DNA from 3 places in the Paenibacillus sp. AD87 genome. Region 3 is predicted to be linked to each of the others. Evidence: riboswitches for the same ligand, from Rfam matches in the RefSeq annotation. Region 3 holds a riboswitch; each other region holds the start of a gene.
What was found. Region 3 has a riboswitch for S-adenosylmethionine ahead of gpAD87_RS00465 (methionine ABC transporter ATP-binding protein). Riboswitches for the same ligand answer to the same signal wherever they lie in the genome.
Positions count from the first base shown of each region.

Region 1: another riboswitch for S-adenosylmethionine. It lies ahead of mmuP (S-methylmethionine permease); the one in region 3 lies ahead of gpAD87_RS00465 (methionine ABC transporter ATP-binding protein).
Region 2: another riboswitch for S-adenosylmethionine. It lies ahead of metA (homoserine O-acetyltransferase MetA); the one in region 3 lies ahead of gpAD87_RS00465 (methionine ABC transporter ATP-binding protein).

Region 1 covers NZ_LXQN01000007.1:5,158,973-5,165,112, forward strand. Annotated here, with positions in the region: gene mmuM (homocysteine S-methyltransferase) at 149-1,189, opposite strand; partial or broken gene mmuP (S-methylmethionine permease) at 1,167-2,580, opposite strand; SAM riboswitch class I at 2,675-2,777, opposite strand; gene gpAD87_RS22750 (Ger(x)C family spore germination protein) at 2,843-4,042, opposite strand; gene gpAD87_RS22755 (GerAB/ArcD/ProY family transporter) at 4,039-5,139, opposite strand; gene gpAD87_RS22760 (spore germination protein) at 5,193-6,140, opposite strand, start outside.
Region 2 covers NZ_LXQN01000007.1:4,003,726-4,009,865, forward strand. Annotated here, with positions in the region: gene gpAD87_RS17450 (trans-sulfuration enzyme family protein) at 1-1,157, opposite strand, end outside; gene gpAD87_RS17455 (aminotransferase class I/II-fold pyridoxal phosphate-dependent enzyme) at 1,150-2,337, opposite strand; gene metA (homoserine O-acetyltransferase MetA) at 2,362-3,279, opposite strand; SAM riboswitch class I at 3,514-3,638, opposite strand; gene corA (magnesium/cobalt transporter CorA) at 4,092-5,027, shown strand; gene gpAD87_RS17470 (HRDC domain-containing protein) at 5,136-6,137, opposite strand.
Region 3 covers NZ_LXQN01000007.1:67,010-73,149, forward strand. Annotated here, with positions in the region: gene gpAD87_RS00455 (COX15/CtaA family protein) at 1-729, shown strand, start outside; gene gpAD87_RS00460 (Cthe_2314 family HEPN domain-containing protein) at 942-1,670, shown strand; SAM riboswitch class I at 1,801-1,942, shown strand; gene gpAD87_RS00465 (methionine ABC transporter ATP-binding protein) at 2,070-3,104, shown strand; gene gpAD87_RS00470 (methionine ABC transporter permease) at 3,105-3,764, shown strand; gene gpAD87_RS00475 (MetQ/NlpA family ABC transporter substrate-binding protein) at 3,844-4,680, shown strand; gene gpAD87_RS00480 (DUF2167 domain-containing protein) at 4,867-5,865, opposite strand.

The DNA.
Region 1 (6,140 bases), 5.1 Mb from region 3:
AAAGCATCACAAGAGGAATGTCCTCATGTTGATGTTAACGCTAAATCACACTGAAAAAGCCCTCACCAATCCAGTAATGGGTCGTGAGGGCTTCTTTATATTTGGTTGTATCTCTAGCTTTTCGGGGTACAACTCTACATCAAGTCTTTTAATTCCGCCACTTCTTTGCAAGTTCACCAATCTGATGTGGCGTCGTGCGGCAACAGCCGCCAATAATTTTTGCACCCGCAGCAACCCACTGTTCCGAAGCATCACTCATACTGCCACACGTTCCCTGTCCACTCCACGTCTTCGTTGCAGCATCGTATACTTCTCCCGAGTTCGGATACACAATAACAGGTTTGTCGCTGGCACGGCTGAGAATACTTACGGCTTCTGTCACCACTTCCATGGGAGCACAGTTCAGGCCAATCGCAGCAATCTGCGGCTCGGAACCAAACAATCGTGCACATGTCTCAATCGGCGTGCCTTCGCTGATTGCCGTCCCGTCTTTTAAAGAAAAAGATAACCAGGCATACGCATGAGGAAACTCCTTCAGTAAATCAACCAGCACCTGTGCTTCCTGCAACGAAGGAATCGTCTCAAACGCCAGAATATCAGCACCCGCTTCAATCAGCGCCGCCATACGCGGACGATGGAATGCAACCAACGTCTCATCCGACACGCCGTAGTGACCGACATACTCCGATCCATCAGCTAGATAAGCGCCGTAGGGCCCAACGGATGCAGCAACCATCGGTCGTGGCCGAGCCAAGACCCCTGTCTCCAAGACATCAGACGTTTGTTGTGCCGTTCCGAATACCAGATTGCCCTCCGGTTTGACTGCCGTGTTTTCAAATCCCCCGTCCTGCACTTCTGCCCATACGTCATCTCTCGCCTGTGCAGCCAGTTCCACCGTCTTGCGAATAAGGTCCAACGCTGCTTGCTCGCCGATTCCTCTCTTGCGGAACCCCTCCACCGTCGCCTGATAACTGGATGTAATTGCACAGTCGGCTCCTGCGCGGAAATAATCCGCATGGACCTGAACGATAACATCTGGATTCTCGAGCAATACACGAGCCGACCATAGTGGATCATCCAGATCACACCCATGCTGTTCGAGTTCCGTGGCCAGCGCTCCATCCAGAATCATGACCGGATACTCACGCAGGATCTGTTCTATGGGATTAGTCTGTTGTACTTGCGTCATGTACTTGTCCTCTTTTCTTATTCACACGTTCTGTCAGATAATAAACTGCGTAACACACTGCGATGAATGGAACTCCGCAATACAGCGCTATTCGCTGTGTCGGGTCAAAAGCAATGCCTATACATGAAGCCAGACACAATATAAACGAGATAATAGGCACCGCTGGATACAGTGGCGTACGATAGACAAGATCTTTGACCGCATGTCCTTCCCGGATATACTGTCTGCGGAACATATACTGTGAAGCACTGATGCTCATCCATACCGCAACGACAGCCAGACCTGAAATGGAGACCAGTGTAATATACACGGTACCTGGCACAATGATGCTGGACAGCAGAGCCAGTGCACCACCCACCATACTGATCAGAAGCGCATTCAATGGTACTCCGCGTTTGGTCAACTTGGCAAACCACGGAGAGATCGTTCTCTTGTCAGCCAGAGACCAGAGCATCCGTGAAGATGCATAGAGGCCCGAATTGGCAGCAGAGAGAATCGCCGTCAGAATAACAAAGTTCATAATGTCTGCTGCATAGGGCTACTCCCACCCGCTCCATTACCGCTACAAACGGACTTTCCAATACACTGGCAACCGACATCGGCAACAAGGCCGAGAGAATAACAATCGTTCCGATAAAAAAGATAATTAAACGCCACAGTGTGGTATGGATCGCTTTTGGAATCGTCTTCTCCGGATTCTCTGTTTCCCCGGCAGCAATCCCAATCAATTCGGTACCCGAGAACGCAAAGTTTACGGCAAGCATCGTCATTAGTATCGCAGTAGCCCCATTGGGGAACCAACCAGATGCTGTAATATTGGATAGAAACGGTGCAGGTTCCGAATCTGCCATTGGAATAATACCGAACATGGCTGCGCCCCCAAGAATAATGAAGACTAAAATTGTAAGGACTTTAACTGCGGAAAACCAGAACTCCGATTCCGCAAAAAATTTGACGGTCAGCGCGTTGAACAGGAAGATCATAAGAGCAAACAATGTGCTCCAGATCCAAACATTCACTGAAGGAAACCAGCGCTGCATCAACAGCCCGGCCGCTGTAAATTCGGAACCGAGGGCAACCGTCCAAGTGAGCCAATACAACCAGGCTACAGTGTATCCTGTTGCTGGTCCAATATATTTTGCCGCATAGCTATGAAACGCCCCTGTCTCTGGCATATGAACAGAAAGTTCACCTAGACAGAGCATGACCAGCTAGACGACAATCGCTCCGATCAGATAAGACAGAATGGTACCGATCGGTCCTGCCTGCTGGATGGTATAACCCGAACTAAGAAAAAGACCTGTACCAATGACACCACCAAGTGAGAGCATGATTACATGACGTGCCTGCATTTTGCGCTGAAAATGCCCTGTATCTTTGTTGTTATTCATGTCTGCTCCCCTACTTCTTCATCCAGAAAACAACAAAACAAAAAGACACACTCTTCCTGAAGAGTGCGCCGTTACTGACAAATAAAAACAAACGCTCCTATCTATCAGGCTGTTCACCCGCTGGAATTAGCACAGTATCCTTCAGATCTGTTGCTGAGGTTTCTAAGGGCCAGTCCCTCCACCTCTCTGGATAAGAAAATGATTTTTTATAAATATAGCGATCTATCATGTTTGTGTCAACTATTAAAAAGAAACGTCTCTCTTATTCCGTCGATGATCCCTGATTTGTGATTTTAACTTTAATATCATACGTGATCGGAATTTCACTAAACGTTTCGTCCCAGTTATTTTTAATTTTCTTCCATACCCGTGGATATTTGATTCGCAGCTTATCGCCAAACCCTGCTGCATCCACCTTGTAGACATCCTGCATTTTGTGAAGCAATTGATCTACCTGTTGTTCAGCCATATGACTGAAGTCCTTCTCTAGACCATCCAGATAATGCTCGGAACCATGCGCTTCCGGAGCTGTCCAATTTTCCATAAACCAGCCGTCTGATTCAATTTGAACATGAAATGAAATATCGTCGCCCTTAACTGTGGGAATAATTTTCGATTTTATGTGTTTAATCTCGTAGGTTATGGTGCTGCCGTCTTTGTGTGTATACGTCTTAACGACGCCACCTTTCGCTTTTCCTTGTACCCAGGATAGTCCCTCCATGTCCGTCTGATTCAGACTTCCGATCCATCGGTTCGTTTTCCCGCTAAAAATGGCCGCTCCCGAAAACTTGTGTTCCCCCTCATAGGAGATGACATTTTGCAGCAAATAGCTCGACCCCGATTGCATGGTTGCATCCAATTTGGCGAGTGACACTGGTGGCAGAATTTTATTGGTACGATACACATTGTCCACAAGTCCGGTAAGGTAGAATGAAGGAATCTCACTGGGATCGTTGGACGTCAATGCATCCAGTGCCCTGCGATCACTGACAACAACCAGACAGCTTGGCCGAATATCATTATCACGCAACACAAAATCAAGCAGTTGATCCAGTCTGAATTTCCGGGCCACCTCGGAGGACACCACGATGACTTTCAGATGATGTCCAATCAGCGGCCGGTCTCTTCTCAGAGAGAACTGACGAAATATCTGTATAACTGAATCGCCTGTTAATTGTTCGTTAAAATAGGACTTCCCTGCTCCAGGTGATCCTTGCTGGCTCTCTTCCTTGGATGATCCCTTAGGAACAATCTGAACCGTAGCTGTGATATTATTCCTTTTCGGATAGTGTCCACCCTGTTCATTCACACTCTTCTCAAATTCTGTCTCTTTGGCAACATCAATACCCAGTCCCACGTACACACTAAGATCCTCAATCTCTTTGCTGCTCCAGCATCCAGAGGTAAACAACAGCAGCATTAATCCAGGCAGCAATAGCGCTAATCTGACCTTGCGACTCATGCATACTTCCCTCCTTTTTTGCGGAGGATGCTAATCAACAGCAGGACTGTAGGCAGAATTCCAAATAGGTAAATGGATAAATTACCCACTGCATCCCCCAGTTGAAATGTTTCGTTCACATCCTTGGGAATTAAGGCGATGATATAAATTACAGGTAGCAGGATAAACATGGCGGGTAAAATTTTCTTGCTTTTGAACAACTGGGCACAGCCAACGGTAGCTGCATAGTGTGTGATCGAAAAGGTCGAGAAGATTTGCATGATCCAGATCACGAGCAGCAGCGATTCAAAACGCTCAAAGATCAATCCCTGTAGCTCAAAGCTTCTCATCAGATCCAGGGTAGGCCACGTTCGAGTTTTCATGCCTTCAATGGAAAGACTTCCGATTACCATAACTACCGTAATTAAGTAGATGCCTGTCGGAACGAGCGTACCCCACATTACCGCTTTGATCCCTTTTTGCGGGTGCTGCATATAAGCCATGATGACAAACATCACTTCATAGCCTGTATACGCAAGCAAAGTTGACTTAAGTCCCTTGAATACCGGCATAATCCCTTCTCCCAATACGGGCCTCAGGTTATTAATTTCAAACAGTTTGCTGCTAAGCAAAATGGCAATAACAAAAATGATAAGTGTGATGGGCAAAATAATCTCGAATAGACGTGCTACTGCACCCAGGCCACCTGAGTTCAAATAGATGCCCACCCACATGAAGACCATAACAATAGCCCAGACCGGTGTTCCTTCCAGCAGATAAAGTCCGGTTACTTCTGCCATAACCCGAATTTCAAATGCCGAAATGACCAGAAAATAGATAATCGCAACCGCTCCCAGTATAAAAGCAATCCATGAACCTGTTATTTCCTGAACAAACTGAAAACCCGTTTTGCCAGGAAATCGTCGGCACAGGATGACGAGCATAATGCCTATAAACGTGGCGATTAGCCCGGATATGATGATGGAGATCCAGACATCCGGTGTGTCTACTGCCTCAACCGTAGTACGCGGAAGTGTCAAAATCCCAGCGCCCAGCATGTAATTGATAATCATGACTCCGGTCTGGGTTGTCGTCAGCTTATCCGTGGGACGATTCACGTTATCACCTCTTTGCTCTGGTTTAAAATGTTTATGTTAATCTTGCTATTCATCTATTTTTTGCGATCCGGATCGGTAGGGTTCATCATGCGCGGACGCCGCCTCATCATTTTTAATGGTGCACGGATCAGCAAGTCCTTCCATTCGCTCAAGCTATACGGAACCACTGGGCTGACATAGGGAACCCCAAAGCTTTTCAGGCGCACGAGATGGCTGCAAATAAGCAGGAAGAACATAATCACCCCGAATAATCCAAGCGCCGCTGCACTGAACATGCCTGTAAAACGCAAAATTCGCAGTGTAATTCCAGCACTATAGGTAGGGATGGAAAATGAGGAGATCGCCGTTACCGCAACTACGATGACGAGAAATGGACTGACAATACCGGCCTGTACGGCTGCATCCCCGATAATGAGACCACCGACGATGCCCATCGCCGGACCGATCGGTTTGGGCAGACGGATACCAGCCTCACGCAATATTTCAATGGCTGTCTCCATAATGAGTGCTTCAATAATGGAAGGAAACGGTACACCATTTCGCGTCTCAATAATGGTCAATGCCAACTTCGTGGGAATCAGACCAGGATGAAATGAAATAAAGGAGATGTACAAGGCAGGAGCAAATAGCGCAATCATGGCTGCCAGAAAACGAAGCATGCGCAGAAATGTGCCTGGTATCCAGCGCTCATAATAATCCTCTGGAGATTGCAGCAGCATGCTGAAGGTTGCGGGCACAATTAAGGCAAACGGTGTACCATCAAGCAGTATGGCAACACGCCCCTCTAACATTCCGCTGATTACGCGGTCTGGCCTTTCCGTGTTTTGGATCTGTTGAAACGGACTCAGCTCATCGTCTTCAATTAGCTGCTCCACATAACCGGATTCCAGCATGACATCCATATCCAATCCTTCTATGCGCCTCCGGACCTCTGCCACAAGCTCAGGATCGGCAATATCCTCTATATACGCGATAGCAAGATCCTTCTTGATCCGGGTACC
Region 2 (6,140 bases), 3.9 Mb from region 3:
AGGTCATCGATGTCTTCCAGACCAACCGAGAAGCGCAGTAATCCGTCAGTTATACCCCGATCACGGCGAACCTCAGCCGGCATAGCCGCATGAGACATCATCGCAGGATAAGACAAGATACTTTCAACCGCACCCAAACTCACGGCAACAATTGGCAATTTCACACGATTAAGTACAGCCTTGGCCCGATCGCCTGAGCCTACGTCAAACGACACGACAGCGCCGTATCCGCTTGACTGACGTTCATGAGCTTCACGGCCGGGATGATCCAGCAGTCCCGGATAAAATACAGCCGTAATATCACTGCGTCCACTAAGCCATGCAGCCAGCTTCGCTGTGCTCTGTTCACTGTGTGCCATACGCGCACCCAAGGTTTTCATACCACGCATCAGCAGCCAGGATTCCTGAGCCCCGAGCACGGTTCCAAGTCCATTCTGCAATTGTTTTAGCTGTGTACCCAATGAATCCGTACGAGCAACGGCTAAACCTGCCAGCACATCACTGTGTCCGCCAAGGAACTTGGTCGCACTATGTACGACAATATCTACCCCGAGCTCGATCGGCCGTTGGTAATAAGGCGTCATGAAGGTGTTATCGAGAATGGAGATTAACTCATGTTCCTGTGCCCAGGAGGTGACTGCAGCAATATCCGTGATCCGAAGTGTCGGGTTGGATGGTGTTTCCATATAGACTGCCTTCGTATTCGGTTTGAGCGCTGCCTTCACTTCATCAATATTGGTCATATCCACAAAGGTAGTCTCAATCTGCATCCGGCTCAGAATGGAAGTAAGCAGTCGATACGTTCCTCCATATACATCTTCCGTCACAATCATGTGATCGCCTGCCGAGAACATCATGAACACACTGGAGATGGCAGCCATGCCTGAGGAATAGGCAAATCCGCGTGCCCCACCCTCCAATAATGTAATGTAATCCTCCAATGCCTGACGAGTCGGGTTACCGGAACGACTATAATCATGTTGAGGTGGATTAAAAATATCAAAATGATGGAATGTGGAGGCCTGGTAAATTGGCACACTGGAAGCCCCGGTGGTTTTATCGATTTCATCACCGAAATGCAGCAGCTTGGTATCGAACTTCAGGTCGGAATGAACATTCCGTTCATGATTGTTGGCATTATTGTTTTGCTCACTCATGATGCGTTCCCCCTTCTATCTCCTGCTGTGCAGCTGTGAGTGCATTGCCCAGATCGGCAATCAGATCTTCGGCGTGCTCGATCCCTACAGAGAAGCGCAACAGACGGTCATCTACACCTACAGCGTCACGAATTTCAATCGGAATATCCGCATGGGTCTGTACCGCAGGATAAGTCATCAATGACTCTACACCCCCGAGGCTTTCCGCAAAAGCAATCAGTTTGATGTGACGAAGCAACGGTTCAACATAACGAGCATCCTTTACTTTGAAAGAGAAAATGCCTGTATTTCCACTGGATTGTTTATTTTGTATTTCAAATCCGGGATGATCCGACAAACCAGGATGATACACTTCATTAACGGCTGGGTGCTCCAAAAGGTACTTGGCAATCGTCAAAGCATTATACTCATGCCGCTCCATGCGAAGAGCGAGTGTCTTCATGCCTTTCATCAGCTGATAGGAGTCGCTTGGAGACAACACTGCTCCAATAGAATTGTGCAGGAATGCCATTTCGGCCGACAATTCTTCCCCTTTGGTAATAATTAATCCGGCAAGTACATCATTATGACCACCCAGATACTTCGTGGCACTATGGATAATGATATCAGCACCGAGTTCAATTGGACGCTGGAAGAACGGAGTCAGTAGTGTATTATCCACAATGGTCAGCAAGTTATGGCTCTTGGCCCAGGAGCATACCGCTTCCACATCCGTAATCATCATTAGTGGATTGGTTGGTGTCTCAATAAATACCGCTTTTGTATTCGGCTGACGAATACTTTCCAGAGCTGCTAGGTCATTGGTATCTACGTAACTTGCCGTCACACCAAATCGAGACAGGATGCGTTCAAGCAACCGATACGTTCCGCCGTACAGATCCAGCGATACAATCAGATGATCCCCTTGTCCAAATAAAGCGAAAATCGTTTGCAAAGCAGCCATGCCGGAGCTACAGGCAAAACCTGCATCACCGGATTCCAACGCTGCCGCTGCTTCTTCCAACACTTTACGGGTTGGATTGGTCGTACGAATATAATCAAATCCCGTGCTTTGTCCAAGCTTTGGGTGGCGAAACGCAGTGGATTGATAGATCGGAAAATTAATGGCGCCCGTTACCGGTTCATTGATAGACCCAATTTGGGCCAATCGACTTTCGATTTTCAACTTATTGTCTTCCATTGCAGCATCCTCCTGTAATGTCGATTAGATTTGCGGACCAATATCGTAAGGTGTCTCTTGATACACATAGTAATTGAGCCAATTAGAGAATAATAAGTTTGCATGTGCCCGCCAAGTGGCCGGGGGAACACGGGAAGGATCGTCATTCGGGAAATAATGTCTAGGCAGCGCAATGTCCATGCCTTTAGCTGCATCACGGTCATATTCCCATTTCAATGAAAGAGGGTCATACTCAGCATGTCCGGTTGCAAAAATCTGTTTGCCGTCTTTGGTAGCAACCAGGAAAATACCCGCTTCCTCAGATTCAGCCAATATTTCAAGGTTTTCATTTTTTTCAATATCTTCACGCCGCACTTCCGTATGGCGGGAATGCGGGACGTTGAATACTTCATCAAATCCGCGCAGCAACTGCACATTGGATCTGTTGATCGTATGTGAGAATACGCCAAAACATTTTTCATCCAATGGAACTTTGGGAACTCCAAAATGATGGTATAAACCCGCTTGGGAAGCCCAACATATATGCATGGTCGAAGTTACATTGGTTTTGGTCCATTCGAAGATCTCCTGGATTTCTTTCCAATAATTCACGTCTTCAAAGTCCATTTGCTCTACAGGAGCGCCTGTAATGATCATGCCGTCAAAACGGCGGTGTTCAATCTCATCAAAGGTTTTGTAGAACAAGTCCAAATATTCCTGGGAAGTATTCTTGGACGTATGAGACTTCGGATGAACCAGAACGATATCTACCTGAATTGGTGTGTTACCCACCAGACGAAGCAATTGAGTTTCTGTCGTTTCCTTTGTGGGCATCAGGTTTAATATAGCGATACGTAGTGGACGAATGTCCTGCTGGTAAGCAGATGTCTCGTCCATGACAAAGATGTTCTCTCCTGCAAGTACTTCCTTGGCAGGCAGTGTGTCTGGAATTTTGATTGGCATGGTGTTTCTAACTCCTCCTTGTGCATAAATAGATGCAGCCACTGCGGATTCGATACGATTCGCATCCGTACAGTTATAGGCTGCCATGAGCTTGCCTGCAGGCGCTGAATTGCAACCACATTGCTGGCGGCAAGCTCAAGTTCCTTAGCGAAAATCACTGCTGAGAAGTCGGTGCATATAACAAAGACCTTCCTCGGATTCCGAGAAAGGTCATATGTAAATAGATATGCGCCTCTCTCATCTCTCAGTTACAACAGTGTCACTTGGACACTTGGTCGCTGCAAGAATTAGCACCGTGCGGTATACCGCCGGTTGCCGGGTTTCATCGGGCCAGTCCCTCCACCTACTCTTGATAAGATTTCGCTTTATTCAATTGTAAAAACTAGTGTGGTTCACCTTTTACTTTAAGACATTAATCCCCTCACGTCAAGGTGTAGTTCAATGTCTGTTCCTCAGGATCGGAACCGTTCATCATCCGTTGTCATACACTGCTCCAGGGCGCGAAATCGACACATTTTTGCGCTTGAAAGGACCCTGTACCAGCGGTATACTAGACAAGTGTTATAAACCCTTATGTGAGAGGTGACATATTCAATGGATGGCGACCCGAGGCCTGACTGGCAGCCGAATTCCGACAAACTGCATAGAGAATTGATATCAGCATGCCGGCAGCGGGACGTTACTTCCGTTTGATTATAGAGCGAACGCAGTCCTGACTTCCAGGCTCCGCTGCCGACCGGCTGATCTGTTCTTTTTGCGCCCATATTGATGAAATCCGCCCATTTGGCGGGTGCAGAAGGAGTAGATGAATAATGAAAATCCGGTTGGTAAATAACGGTGTATTTATTCCGGTGGACGACATTCAGCAAGCGCTGACTCCACCAGCGGAGGGGTTTTACTGGATTGATGCGGACGTAGACGATTTGGCGGTACTTCAACCGCTGTTCATGATGCATGATCTGGCCGTGGAAGACTGTTTGAGTGACGAAGAACAACGTCCGAAGATTGAAATTTATGAGAGCCATTATTTTATTGTTATTAATAGCATTCGTTTTGATGATGAAGAGATTTTTTTACGTGCCGTCAACTTGTTCCTTGGCAGACACTTTATTATCAGTGTGACCAAACAGAAAGTCAGCGAATTGCGGACATTGAAACCGATCCTATGGGAACAGGAAATCAGTACGCCTGATAAGCTGCTTTATCTGCTGGTTGACTTGATTGTTGATAATTATTTCACTGTCGGTGACCGAATCGAAGCGCGCATCGAGAAGCTTGAAGAGGACATTCTGATGCATACCAAGAAATCTCATCTGAATGAGATTATCGGGTTGCGCAGTGAGATTTTGTGGCTGAAGAAAGTGCTTGGACCTCAGAAAGAGGTCATTAACACACTCAATAAAAAAGATCTGCGTCTTATTGATGATCAACTGCAGAAGTATTTCAGTGACATTTATGAGAATGCTGTGAAAATATCCGAAACCTTTGAGACCTATCGCGACTTGATGGGGAACTTACGAGAAGCTTACCAATCCAGTATCGCCAACCGTGCGAATGAAATCATGCGTGTGTTCACCGCCATTACCACGGTGTTCATGCCGCTGACCGTTATCACTGGCATCTATGGGATGAACTTCACGAACATGCCTGAGTTGGACTGGAAGTATGGTTATTTTGTGGTCATTGGCCTGATGGTTACACTGGGCCTGAGCATGTTCTTTATTTTCCGCAAAAAAGATTGGGTTTGAAATAGCAAAAGACGAAGCGCTCCACATTTGGAGAAACGCCTCGTCTTTTTTTTTATTATTCGCTTAATGTATGACAACCTGTATGACAACTAACGTCCTATTTCCAATCTAGCCTGCATTTTGCTCCGTCTCTGTATGTCGACGAAACCGGATTCGAATCATGCGCAGTCTTTCGTAGACCTGTTCCAGGTTGCTCCCCCCAGGCTTTTCTTCTCCATACACCTTATGTAACACGGGCTTCAGGAACGTATCTCCCAGCTCCTCGTAGGCACTCCATACCGCCTCTTGCTCCTCTTCGGGCATGACAGCAAGCTCCGCATCAAGTAGACAATCTGTGTCATACCCCTCCAAATCCAGTGCCTCTAACAGTTCAATTAGCTCCCGACGGGACAATCCGGAACGATTCACGATCTCCTCTAACGTATATCCTTCTTTCATCCCTTCAAGTACCTGCTTCCGTGTGGTAAATCTGTCTAGCTCCTGCTTGTATTTCTGCTCTCTCTGTTTGTACAGCCAGCTCTCATATTCTTGTTCCTTCAGAACTGAGTACACCCAATCTAGCGGAAAAGATGTGGAACGTTCCAGTCTATTCGTAAGCTCCAACCATTCAGCTCCGTACTCAGAAGCCTTGCTCTCTCCTACGCCAGGCAGTTGCATCAATTCATCGATGGTTTGTGGAACAAATGCACTGATCATTCGTAACAACCGGTTCGTTGCAATAAAATAGGGGGCCTTCCGGTCAGACGCTGCTCTCTTCCTGCGCCATATGCACAGGTCCATATACAGCCCCTCATTGCCATATAATTCACTGTAACAATGAAGACGCTGACCGCCATAACTGCGCGACTTCAAATCATCATTTTCGTTAAACAAACCTTGCAGCAACGGACGATATCCTTCGCCCATCTGTATGGCTAACTGATGACGATACACATGTAACAGCTCGTCCCACGAACTGCCAGCATACCAGATGGCATCCGTACGATCTCCTTCCTCATATCGGCTCCATCCCAGATGCCACGCTCCTTCTTCTTCACCGATCCATAGCTGGGCATGTTCTTCATTCTGATCTGACATTCTGGATAATCTGTTCATGAAAATGACTTCCATATC
Region 3 (6,140 bases):
CTGTTGTCCATAGCCTCTTTTGTAGCATTTTTGCGTTTTGGCAAATCACGCCGTGATCTGCAATTGTTTTCATTGTTAACGCTGATATTTGTTATTGTCCAGGGAATCATGGGTGCTTTTGCCGTCGTATTCTCCCAATCTTCCGCAGTCATGGCACTGCATTTCGGATTTGCCTTAATCGCTTTTGCCAGCTCCTTAATGATGGCGCTTGGTATTCGGCAGGAGGCTCGCCATGGTGGATTGGAACGACTGAATCGATATCCGCGAATCAGCAAGGGCTTCCGAAATCTGGTGTGGTTTTCCACGATCTATACGTACCTCGTGGTATATACTGGAGCATTTGTGAGCCATACGGATTCTGCTGGAGGCTGTTCAGGCTTTCCGCTCTGTAACGGGCAGATTATTCCTGAGCTCTCGGGAGGCGTAGCTGTTGCTTTTGCTCACCGGGTGGCAGCTGTTTCATTAGTAGTCGTCATTGCAATCCTCGGTCATTTTGCGTATCGCAAACATCCGGATAACACGGAATTAAGAGCACTCGGTGTCATTTCTGTTGTGCTGGTTTTGTTGCAAGTGGTCATTGGTTTTGGACTGATGCTCACGATGAATCGTCCGGAAGTGTATATGTTCGTGGCGCTGGCGCATATGCTTGATATTGCTATTTTGTTCGGTGTATTAACCTATATGAGTTTCCTGGTGTACAAGTTGCATCGGCCCGTTAACCGGTTCTGATATATCCGAATTATTGTAGTTCAGGGATAATCCAGTGAAGTTCACCATCCGATGATGTACATCATTGGACAGGTGAACTTTGTTTGATGTCAGGCGTGTCAGGGCACCCTATTGTAAGCAGCGGTCATACGTTTACTCTGATTCCGATTTTGTTTAATATGATAAATTATTATTAATTTGATGATCTGCAGAGTGGAAAGAGGAGGCTATATATGCTGCGAACGTTGCTGGGTGAAAAGCCGCGTAAGAACGAAGGCATACTAAAGGACGCGATGGAAGCGATGGCGGATACCCTTGAGCTATTTCAGCGACAGATGCATGTGGACCATGATCCTACCCATGATTTTCGTAAACTGTATATATGGACCCAGGGACTGATCTCTTCGCTGGATGAATTGGAGCAAAGCTGTTTTGCAGCTTCCCATTTCCGTCAGAAAGTCAAAGCGGGCTCTACGGATGATATGACATTACCAGAAAAAGCAGAGTATGCCCGTTACGTCTATTTCTATAAGGATGGCTTCATCCGATGTTTTGCCATTCTGGATAAGTTAGGTACAGTGTTGAATGAAATATTTGAGCTGAATACAACCAATGTTAAAACTCATTATTCTTATTTCACCGTATTAAGACAGTTCGGATATGATAAGCTGCATTATGTTCTTGCTAACGAACTAATCCGGATCAAGGACTCTTATCGTGAGCCAATGAGCAAATTGCGCAAACGGCGAAACATGGAGATTCATTACATGAATTCCGAAATGCAGGATGATCTGTGGCAGCTGCACCAGACTTTGCAAGGGAAAGTGAAGCTGGAAGACCTGGATCAGCATCTCTTGGAACTCCGGCAGGGTGTGGATATGGTATGTGAGACGTTAAAAGCAGCGTATGGCTACATCAACGAGAAGTGGCATAAGCAGGTAATGAATCAACCGACGAACTGATTGGATAGTAATATTTGCCTTTGACAAATCGGAATACTTGGATTATACTGAGTTCCTGATCGACAGTTAGATGGAATTAACATTTATGACATTAACATTATAACTACTACTGAACTTATAAATTAAATATTTCTTATCGAGAGCGGCGGAGGGACAGGCCCGATGAAGCCCGGCAACCGATTTATAACTGCATGACAGCTGTGTCATACTTTATAGATGTTAGGTGCTAATTCCTACAAAATGGTGCAAGGCACGATTTTGGCAGATGAGAAGGTATAATCTTTCACGTGAAGAGCCCTTTTTGTTTCTGCAAAAGGGGCTCTTTTTTTGTACGATGAAGGGGAGTTTTCCTTTCATTCGGGTAAAGATACATGTAGGCAGTGGGAAGGAGCAGTAATTTTGATTGAATTAAAAGGTTTAACCAAGAAGTACGGTAAAGGTTCAAAAAGTACGACGGCCTTATCGGAACTAAATTTGAATATCCGCAAGGGTGAAATATTCGGAGTTATCGGTCATTCCGGTGCAGGCAAGAGTACATTGATCCGTTGTATCAATTTGCTCGAACGCCCCACGGCAGGCGAGGTTTGGGTTGATGGAATCAACCTAACCGATCTCAATAAGTCCGATTTGCAACAACAACGGCGTAAGATCGGCATGATTTTTCAACACTTTAATCTGTTATCCTCAGCTACGGTATATGACAATGTGGCTTTTCCTTTAAAGCTCGTTAATACGCCCAAGGCTGCAATTGATCGAAAAGTGAAGGAAATGCTCGCATTGGTTGGACTGGAGGACCACAGCAATAAATATCCGGCCCAGCTGTCAGGCGGACAGAAGCAAAGGGTAGGTATTGCGAGAGCGCTCGCGAGTGATCCGAACGTGCTGCTGTGTGATGAGGCCACATCGGCACTTGATCCCCAGACAACTGATTCGATTCTGAAGTTATTGCTGGATATCAATGAAAAGTATAACCTCACGATTGTTCTAATCACCCATGAGATGCACGTGATCCAGAATATCTGTGATCAGGTGGCGGTTATCCATCAGGGAGGCATCGTGGAGCAAGGGCCAGTGACGGAAGTATTCCTCAAGCCGCAGCATGCCATTACGCGTGATTTTATGATGCGGGACCATGAGGTGGGAATTGCATTAGAAGAGACCGCTCTGGCGAGTGCAGATGTCTCATTACAGACGAACGGAGCTTCTAAGCTTGTGAAAATATCCTTCCTGGGCAATAAAACCTATGAGGCGATTTTGTCCAGAACGGTTCGCAAAACAGGAGTGGATTTCGCCATTTTGCAAGGCACCATTTCAACGATCAAACAAGTTCCCTATGGACAGCTGACCGTTCGGTTTGAGGGGCAGTCAGATGAGATTAATCTCACCATTAAAGAGTTAGTGGATCAGGGACTTGATGTGGAGGTGCTTCGTTAAATGGATTTTTCAACAGTACGTTGGGAAGAAATCGGTAAGGCTTCAATTGAAACACTGCAAATCCTGGGGGCATCGGGCCTGTTCACGATAATCATTGGTTTGCCGCTAGGCGTATTGCTGTTCATGACGGCAAGATCGACTTCAATCCAGTCTCAAGTGGTGTACACGATACTATCGTTTATTGTAAACATTCTGCGATCAGTGCCATTTATCATTCTGATTGTTGCACTCATTCCGTTTACGCGTTCACTGGTTGGCACAGCTACAGGGGTGCTGGGCGTTATACCACCGCTCGTCATTGCCGCAGCTCCATACTTTGCCCGGTTGGTGGAAACTACACTGCGTGAAGTGGATCGTGGCGTCATTGAAGCGGCACAGGCGATGGGAGCTTCAACTGGACAGATTGTGCGACGTATACTTCTGCCAGAGTCATTGCCGGGTCTGATAGCTGGTATCACCATTACAATCGTAACCCTCGTTTCCTACACGGCGATGGCGGGGATGGTTGGTGGTGGAGGTCTGGGGACATTGGCAATCAACTACGGATACTTCCGTTATCAGAATGAAATTATGATTATATCTGTTGTATTTATGATCATTCTGGTGCAAGTGCTTCAGATGGCAGGCGATCGTTTAGTTAAATGGTTCACCAGGAAATAACACATATATAGCATTTGCCTGAATCGGTATCGACTTGGGGCAAAATGCAAAAAAAATTATTGGAGAAGGGGTTTTACACATGAAAAAATGGTCTTTTGCTCTACTTAGTATTATGCTGATTGCGGTTCTAGCGGCTTGCGGAAACAACAAGGATTCCGACAGCGGCGCTGACAATGCTGGAGGCGCACCGCGCACCGTAGAATTGAAAGTGGGAGCATCACCTACACCACATGCGGAAATTTTGGAAAGCATCAAGCCCGAACTCGAAGCTGAAGGCATTCGCTTGCAAATCGTGACTTTCAATGATTATGTTCAACCTAACCAACAGCTTGAAGATAAACAACTGGATGCGAACTTTTTCCAACACCAGCCTTACCTGGATACAGAGAACAAAGAACGTGGTTTCCATCTCGTTGCTGTAACACCTGTGCATGTTGAACCATTTGCTGGCTATTCCAAAAAAATCAAATCATTGGATGAGTTGAAAGACGGCGCAAAAGTAGCCATTCCTAATGACCCATCCAACGGCGGTCGTGGACTGTTGTTGCTTGCAAAAGAAGGACTTATCACGCTGAAAGACAACACAAATATCACTTCTACGATTCAGGATATTACAGCCAATCCGAAAAACCTGAATATCATCGAGCTGGATGCAGCCATGACGCCTCGTCAACTGGATGAAGCAGACCTGGTATTCATCAACGCCAACTACGCGCTGGAAGCCAATCTGAACCCAGAGAAGGATGCGCTGCTGATTGAGGACCTGCAAGGTAACCCTTATGCAAACATCCTCGTATCACGTGAAGATAACAAAGATGCAGATGCCATCCAAAAACTGGCTGCAGCCCTGCATTCCGAAGAGGTTAAAACATTCATCAAAGAACGTTATAAAGGTGCTGTAGAACCGGCGTTTTAAGCTGAACGATTAAGCTGAAAATACATTGTATACTCGGCTCCACTTGTTATGGAACTACTAAAGAAAGCCCTGCATTCTCTTTATAGAGAATGCAGAGCTTTTTGTTTTGTACATCATGTTAAAGAGAACGTTTTGATGTAAGAGCACTTCGATGTAGTACTTACTATAAGTACTTTACTTATAAGCTTAACGTTTATTCGGATCAGTATCTGAATGACCATCTGTCTGTTGGCTATCAGAGTCTGCGGACTCCTGTCCAGCAGCATGCTGTTGGTAAGCTTCCTCTGCAGGAGATAGCGAATTCTGATCTCCTGGGTCAGCATCCTTTTTGCGACCGGTCAGCTTGCGACGAATCCATCCGAAAGCACCAACAATAGCGGCCACGATGACAAACCAACCTTTTTTGAGCAAAAGCAATAATCCGACTTTCTTAGCTACAGCTACACCAGCACCACCGAGAATCAGACTGGTCAGGCCGAGTTCTGATTTTTTGTCTACGGATGCATCAAACTCTTCATAGGTGTTTCCTTTAATCACGTTGAGCTGGTTAAGCACGGAGTTTTCAAACTGTTTGCGATTTTCTTCAAAATTGGCACTATCCGTAACAAGGATAACACCGATGTATCCTTCACGGGTGAGTACATTCACATTGTAATTGACGAGTTTTTCCCGCTCTGCATCCTCAAGACCAAGAGAATAGATCAATTGATGTTTGCTGCTGTCATAGGCGGGCTCAATTTCCCATCCGGTGATAAACAGTTGGTTTTCTGGTGTTGTTTTCTCATTTTGATCTTCTGTACCTCTTTTGTAGCTATCGAGCAGTTCATCGGCGTCCAGATCGTCTTTCTCACTGTCATCGACATGACCGGTATCGTTATATTCAAAGATAACATACCAGTTGGAGTTTTCGCCGGCGCCATAGATGCTTCCAATTTCCGTTCCATTGGGGAAGGAGTCCGTGTCTTCCAGAAACCTTTGGGTGTTAGCTGCATCGAGATAGGAGAGATTTTCAGCTACGTTTAATGTTGCTTTGTTATCAAGTACTACGTTTGAAGGCCCATCAATCCATTGATAATCTTCGGTGGAGCTATTGCTTTCACTTTCTGCAGATGCTGTGGTCGAGAATGGAGCTTGAAATGAGGCGATAAGCAAAATTGCGAGTAGAGAGGCTAACCATCTTTTCATTTACGCTGTATTCCTTTCGAAGGTGTCATGCAATGTTGTCATTTACATGAACATATGTATTGTGTCGTTATATTCATAAGAAAATAAGGACTTATCGACAGTACCATAGGTACTTAAACCCGACAAGGGGAATCTGGATATAAAGGGTTAATTTTCCTACAAAAGACCTAATTCATTTTATTTCAGTGGTTAGAAAGATAAGTATTTAGTCCTTAATTTACACTTTTTTGCAAATGGTACAGATTGGTGGGAAACGCGAGTTGTGGGGGGATGAT